2 regions of the Pseudomonas sp. GW821-FHT02C04 genome follow, and region 2 is predicted to be linked to the other one. Evidence: riboswitches for the same ligand, from Rfam matches in the RefSeq annotation. Region 2 holds a riboswitch; the other holds the start of a gene.
The links. Region 2 has a riboswitch for cobalamin ahead of AC07VV_RS02650 (TonB-dependent receptor plug domain-containing protein). Riboswitches for the same ligand answer to the same signal wherever they lie in the genome.
Positions count from the first base shown of each region.

Region 1 (3,205 bases), on a different contig from region 2:
TTCGGCGATGGCGCGATAGACCGCTTCGCGCTCGGTTTCAGTGAAGGCGTTGTCGGTCATGGTACCAACAGTGTGGCAATCGCCGACGGATTCGACGGGAAGTAAAAATGCACGTACGAGGCAGTCATCCGCCCTTCCCGATACACCGCTTCGGCGCCACGCCCGCCATTGGGGCTGTGGCCGCGGGCGATGGGGGTCAGTTCGGTGGTGGTCAGGGAATGGTGATAAGTGTGGCCGCGCAGCAAGCCTTCCGGCAGTTCGACGGATTGCAGGGCCAGCGCTGCCAGACGCTTCTGCATCACCGCATCACCCTTGAGCAAACCGACCAGTCCGGCGCGGGTGCCTTCGACATCGGTCAACGAATCGAGCAAATACAACATGCCACCACATTCGGCGAGCAACGGTTTGCCGGCGGCGTGATGCGCGCGGATCGCGTCGAGCATGGAGGCGTTCTGCGACAAGGCAACGTGATGCAATTCCGGATAACCGCCGGGCAGGTACAAGCTGTCGGCCTCGGGCAATTGCGTATCGCGGATCGGCGAGAAGAAGCTCAACTCCGCGCCCATCGCCCGCAACAGATCAAGACTGGCGCCATAGGTGAAGGCAAACGCCTCGTCCCGGGCGACGGCAATTCGCACGCCTTCGAGCAGTCTTTCGGTCTTCACGATTTCAGGCGCGGCGAATTCGACGGCCGGTGGCAGCGCTACCTCGCAGGTGCTGGCCAGCGCTTCGGCGGCGGCGTCGAGGCGCACGTCGAGATCATTGAGTTCGCTGGCCTGCACCAGACCGAGATGGCGGCTTGGCAGTTCGATCCCGGTTTCCCGGGACAACGCGCCGTACCAGCGCAGGCCTTCGGTGAGACTGCCTTCCAGCAATTGCGCATGGCGTACCGTGCCGACGCGGTTGGCCAGCACGCCGGCAAACGGCAGGTCCGGCTGATAGCGCGCCAGACCCAGGGCCAGCGCACCAAACGTCTGAGCCATGGCCGTGCCATCGATCACGCCGAGTACCGGCACGCCGAAATGCCGCGCCAGATCGGCGCTCGACGGCGTGCCGTCGAACAAGCCCATCACGCCTTCGATCAGGATCAGATCGGCTTCAGCGGCGGCTTCCCACAGCAGTCGACGACTTTCCTGCTCGCCGACCATCCACATATCCAGTTGATAGACCGGCGCACCGCTGGCGCGCTCTAGGATCATCGGGTCAAGAAAGTCCGGGCCGCACTTGAACACGCGGACCTTGCGCCCCTGATTGCGGTGCAGACGGGCCAGCGCGGCGGTGACGGTGGTCTTGCCCTGGCCGGAGGCCGGCGCGGCGATCAGTACCGCCGGGCAGTGACGTGGTTGATTCAAAGTTCGACGCCTTTCTGCGCTTTGATACCGGCCTGGAAGGCGTGTTTGATCATGCCCATTTCGGTGACGGTGTCGCCCATCTCGATCATTTCCGGCTTGGCAGCGCGGCCGGTGACGATCACATGCTGCATCGGCGGACGGGCCTGCAGATCGCTGAGCACCTGATCCAGATCGAGGTAACCGTGCTTGAGGGCGATGTTCAGCTCATCGAGCACCACCAGGCCGATCGACGGATCACGCAGCAGCTCACGGGAGACTTCCCAGGCAGCCTCGGCAGCGGCGATGTCGCGCTGGCGGTCCTGGGTTTCCCAGGTGAAACCTTCGCCCATCACATGAAAACGTACCTGCTCGGGGAAGCGGCGGAAGAACAGCTCCTCCCCGGTGCTGTTGCGGCCCTTGATGAACTGCACCACGCCGCACTGCATGCCGTGGCCCATGGCGCGGGCGAGCATGCCGAACGCCGAGCTGCTTTTGCCTTTGCCATTGCCGGTCAGCACCAGCACCAGGCCGCATTCGTCTGGCGAATTGGCGATGCGCTCGTCGATCACGGCTTTTTTGCGCTGCATGCGCGCCAGATGGCGCTCGTCGCGTTCGGGGGAATCAGTCATGGGGGAGCTCTCCGTTGAGGCTGGATAACGGCGGGCAGGCACAAGAATAGAAGGCAACAAGCCTGGCATCGCCCACCGTGATGCCGCTGGATGGATCAGGCCGGTCTCCGGGCTCATGAGCGGCCTTGGCCTGGCTGCGCGCCTTCCCGCTTTGCAGCAGTGGCATCGGACGCAGCTTTTACTCATTTACCGTTGCGGGGGCAGCGCCGGGATCGTGAGGATTCTTCGCTTGAAGACCCGCCTCACCGGCTTCCCTGTTTCACTCTGTCGACAGCGGTCACAGAGCACCTGAAACAAGCCGCGAAGGTTAGAGGGTTGGGGGGGGAGCGTCAAATGAAGAGGCCCCCTGAAAGCGAATAACTGCCGTCGATCAATTATCTGACGCCAATCTTGTGCCACACTGTCAGCAGTGATATCAAAGAGCCATGTTTTTTGACTGCAGAGAGCACATCACAATAACAAGGGAGAGCACCATGCAAGGCATGATCATCAGCAATCCGCGGCTGGAATTCCTGCGCCCGGTGCTGGAACGCTGGTTTGACTGTATCGACCGCTACAACGCCGTGCGCGGCGACAACGACACGCCGTACTGGCATGACGAAAAAGCCAACCTCGGCCTATTGTCCGCCGCCGCGTGGATGGCCGAACTGGTCACCCTGCGCGATACCGCCACCCGCAAGCAGAACGAGGAAGGCGAACGCAACGCCCGCGCCGACCTGTTCCTGGCCGGCGCCGAAGATCGCGCGTACATCCAGGCGACGCAACGCTGGCCGCGCGTCAACAGCCTGAATCTGACCCAGGCCCTGGCCGATATCACCAGCGACGCCAAGCGCATCAGCTACGCCAGCGATCTCAAGCTCGGCTGCCTGTTCGTCGCCCCACAGAAAGCCCAGCACAGCGCCAGCCCCGAGGAACTGCAGGACATGGTCGACGACCTGCAAAAGGAACACACCTGCGCCGTCGCCTGGTATTTCCCCTACGCCTATCGCAAATTGCGCAGCGAGGCCGGCAACTACCACCCCGGCATTGCCGTGCTGTTCAAGGAAGCTCGCGGCTGAGGGGTGGAACCATCGGGCTCGCGCACTTCTCTATGATTAGGAATGCATTCATAGGGAAGATCAGTAATGCGCAAGCCCCACCTCGTTTTCGTCATCGCACTCGCCGGAGGGCTCACCGCCTGTGGTGAATCCTCCAGCCTGCAAGTCTCGGACGGCACCGGCCCGTCCCCCAAACTGCCCGAGCCGA
Region 1 covers NZ_JBWKVT010000003.1:34,384-37,588, forward strand. Annotated here, with positions in the region: gene bluB (5,6-dimethylbenzimidazole synthase) at 1-60, opposite strand, end outside; gene AC07VV_RS12075 (cobyrinic acid a,c-diamide synthase CobB) at 57-1,352, opposite strand; gene cobO (cob(I)yrinic acid a,c-diamide adenosyltransferase) at 1,349-1,960, opposite strand; cobalamin riboswitch at 2,042-2,267, opposite strand; gene AC07VV_RS12085 (hypothetical protein) at 2,434-3,018, shown strand; gene AC07VV_RS12090 (PQQ-dependent sugar dehydrogenase) at 3,085-3,205, shown strand, end outside.
Region 1: linked by a shared signal. The riboswitch ahead of cobO (cob(I)yrinic acid a,c-diamide adenosyltransferase) and the one ahead of AC07VV_RS02650 (TonB-dependent receptor plug domain-containing protein) in region 2 are both predicted to bind cobalamin.

Region 2 (3,205 bases):
TCGTTTGCATGGATCAACACCTCGCACAACGGGCCTGATCCTGTCGCGCAAATTCGTGGGGCGGCCATTCAGGAATACCGTCGACTCGAAGCACAGTTGCCCGGACTGGAGATTCGATGGACCGGTTCCCTTTCATACGGCGCGGGGTCGGAAACCGAGTCGCCAGCCGCCAATCCCCGCCCCTCCACAACGCGGTTGTCTCGTCAGCAAATTCTCGAACTTGAGCCCAATCTCAGGCATCCCCCGCAGAGCGCTTTTTACGATACCGAAGCCGGTGCGCTGGACGCCGTACAAGTCACCCACGCGTTGATTGCAGGTGCCCGGACACTTGGCGCAAAAGTGCTTACGCAAACCCGGGTGCTCGGTTTCACTACCCGCAATGCCAAGGTGACAGGCATCAAAACCGCAAAGGGCATCATCGACAGCGACGTGGTTGTATTGGCCGCCGGGACCGGTATCACGCAGCTGACGCAGGTTCTGAACCTGTCCCTTCCAATCGCGGCCTCTCCCGCCATTTTCATCCGCTACCGGATGCAACCCGATCGGGTGAACACGCTGATTTCCAGTCCTGAAATGGAAGTGAGACAAGGCTCGGAGGGGACGTTGCTGGCGGCGGAGGATTATCTGGACGACGCCCAGGAAAACCGCCCTGAAGCGATAGCGCTACGAACCGCAGCCGCCATCCGGGACGAATTGAGCGGGATCATTTCCATCGAACCGGAATCGTCCTGTGTCGGGCTCAGACCCATTGCTGCGGACGGCATACCCGTGATCGGCTATCTCCCCGGAGCCAATCACATCTACGTCTGCACGATGCATCCCGGCGTGACGTTGGCGGCAATTGTGGGTCGTCTGGCCAGTGAAGAAATTATCGAAGGAGAGGACTTCTCCGCGTTGAGCGCGTGCCGTCCCGGTCGATTTTTTCAGACGTGAGAACACTGGCGGTTGTCGAGAAATCAGCAACGGCAATCCGCAGCCCATGTTGACGAGCGGTCATCCGAATGTTCAGATGCCGCCCTGTTTCAGGTGTCCCATGCCGCCGTGCATGGGGTGAAACGGGAAACCGGTACGTTCCTTTCGAACAAGTCCGGTGCTGCCCCCGCAACGGTAGGCGCGTGATGCTTTCGACACACCACTGTGGCCAGACGGCCATGGGAAGGTGAAGGCGTCCATACGCGCGAGCCCGGAGACCGGCCTGAAATTCTGTTTGGCAAAATCCTGCGGTGGGCGGGCATGGGCCGGTGTCGGCGTGTGCGCGATGCCTTCTCCTGCATGCTCTTCTGCGAAGATCCTTTCGAGAAGACAATGATTCGACCTTTCAACACTCCGGCTCCATCCCTGTTGCTCGGCTGTCTGTTCAGCCCCCTGTTGCTGGCGGACGACGCGCCGCTCGAACTCACTCAGCAAATCGTGTCCGCGCCGTCCGTGGAGTCCACGACCGTGGCCGACATGGCACAGTTCGGCAGCAAGGTCGAGATCGTCACCCGCGAGCAGATCGAGCGCGCCGGCCCCAGCGCCGATGTCAGCCGCGTGATGCAGATGTTCATTCCCGGCCTGTACGTCGCGCCGAAAAACGGCCCGTTCGACTACGGCACCTATTCCCTGCTGGGCGGGCGCAACGATGACACGCTGATCCTGCTCGACGGCGTGCGTCTGAACAATCGCCTGTACGGCGGCCTGTATCTGGACACCCTGCCGGCCAACGCCATCGAACGCATCGAAGTGCTCAAAGGTGGGCAGAGCCTGCTGTTCGGCACGCAGGCCGTGTCCGGCGTGATCAACATCGTGACTCGCAGCCCGCAGAGCCGCAAAGCCTCCGGCGAAGTGAACATGGGCGTGGATACCTTCGGCGGCACCACCGAGGATGCGCGAGTCGAGAACATCTTCACCAACGGTTTCGGCGACCTGGGCTTGCTGGCCTACGTCAGTCATAACGTTTCGGATGGCTATCAGCCGTTTCGCAATCGCGACATCAAGAACGACAGCAACAAGAAGCGCGCCTACGAAGTCACCACCTTCGGCGGCAAGGCGATTCAGTCCTTTGGCGACGATGCGCGGATGGAATTGTTCTACCAATACGCCGACGCCAACCTCGACTTCGCCCGGCCGGTCGACAACCACAAGACCACCAACGACCGCGTCCAGCAGATCGCCACGGCGACCTTCGAACAGCCCCTCAACGAGCGCCTGAGCTATTTCGTCAAAGGCCACATCAACGACTGGGACACCCGCTACACGCGCATCAACAACACCGCCAATGGCGGCACCAGAACCATCAATCACAACGACTACTGGGGCTTCACCGACTGGGGTGTGCAGGCCGAAGGCAAGGCTGAATTGCCCGGCGGCCATGTGCTGGTGTTCGGTACAGACAACCAATGGTTCAAGGGCCAGGACGATGTGCTGATCATCGACAATGACAAGGCTGAAGCCCACGCGCTGTACACCCAGTTGCGCCCGCAGATCGACGCCCTGCCCGACTGGCACCCGAGCATCGGTATTCGTCACGAAGCCATGGGCGGCGGCGACAGTGCCACGGTCGGCATGCTCACTTCGCTGTATGACCTCAATGAACACTGGGCACTGCGCGGCCAGTACGGCACGGCCTACAAACTGCCGAACGCCGAGCAACTATTCGTCAACGAACCGGGCGACGAGTTGGGCAACCGCAACCTGAAACCAGAGAAAAGTCGCAACGCCGAACTCGGCCTCGACTACAAAGGCTTGCTGCTCGATCGCGAGTTCAGCGCCAGCGTCACCCTGTTCAAACGCAAGATCGACGACCTGATTACCCTCGACGACATCCAGTGGGTCAACGGCCAGGGACAGATCCAGATGCGCGGTTTCGAGGCGGACGCCAAACTGGCGCTCAACGAGCAATGGAGCCTGCAGGCGGACATGACCCGCAACCTCACCGAATCGCGCGCAGGCGTCACGCTCAACGACGTTCCGAGCTTCTTCGCCCGATCACGCGTCGGTTATGAGTCGGTTGACCGGATGTGGGGCGCCGGGGGTGCAATCCGCTACATTCGCGATGTGATCAGCTCGAAACAGGTCGAGTACGGCCATTACGCCGTGGTGGACGCCGATGCTTATCGCTACCTGGACGGCGCGCACCAGCACCGACTGAGCCTGCTGGTGGAAAACCTGTTCGACCGCGATTACGTCACCAGCCGTTCGAACAACGTCGACAACCTCGGACGGC
Region 2 covers NZ_JBWKVT010000001.1:597,575-600,779, reverse strand. Annotated here, with positions in the region: gene AC07VV_RS02655 (NAD(P)/FAD-dependent oxidoreductase) at 1-933, shown strand, start outside; cobalamin riboswitch at 1,008-1,213, shown strand; gene AC07VV_RS02650 (TonB-dependent receptor plug domain-containing protein) at 1,306-3,205, shown strand, end outside.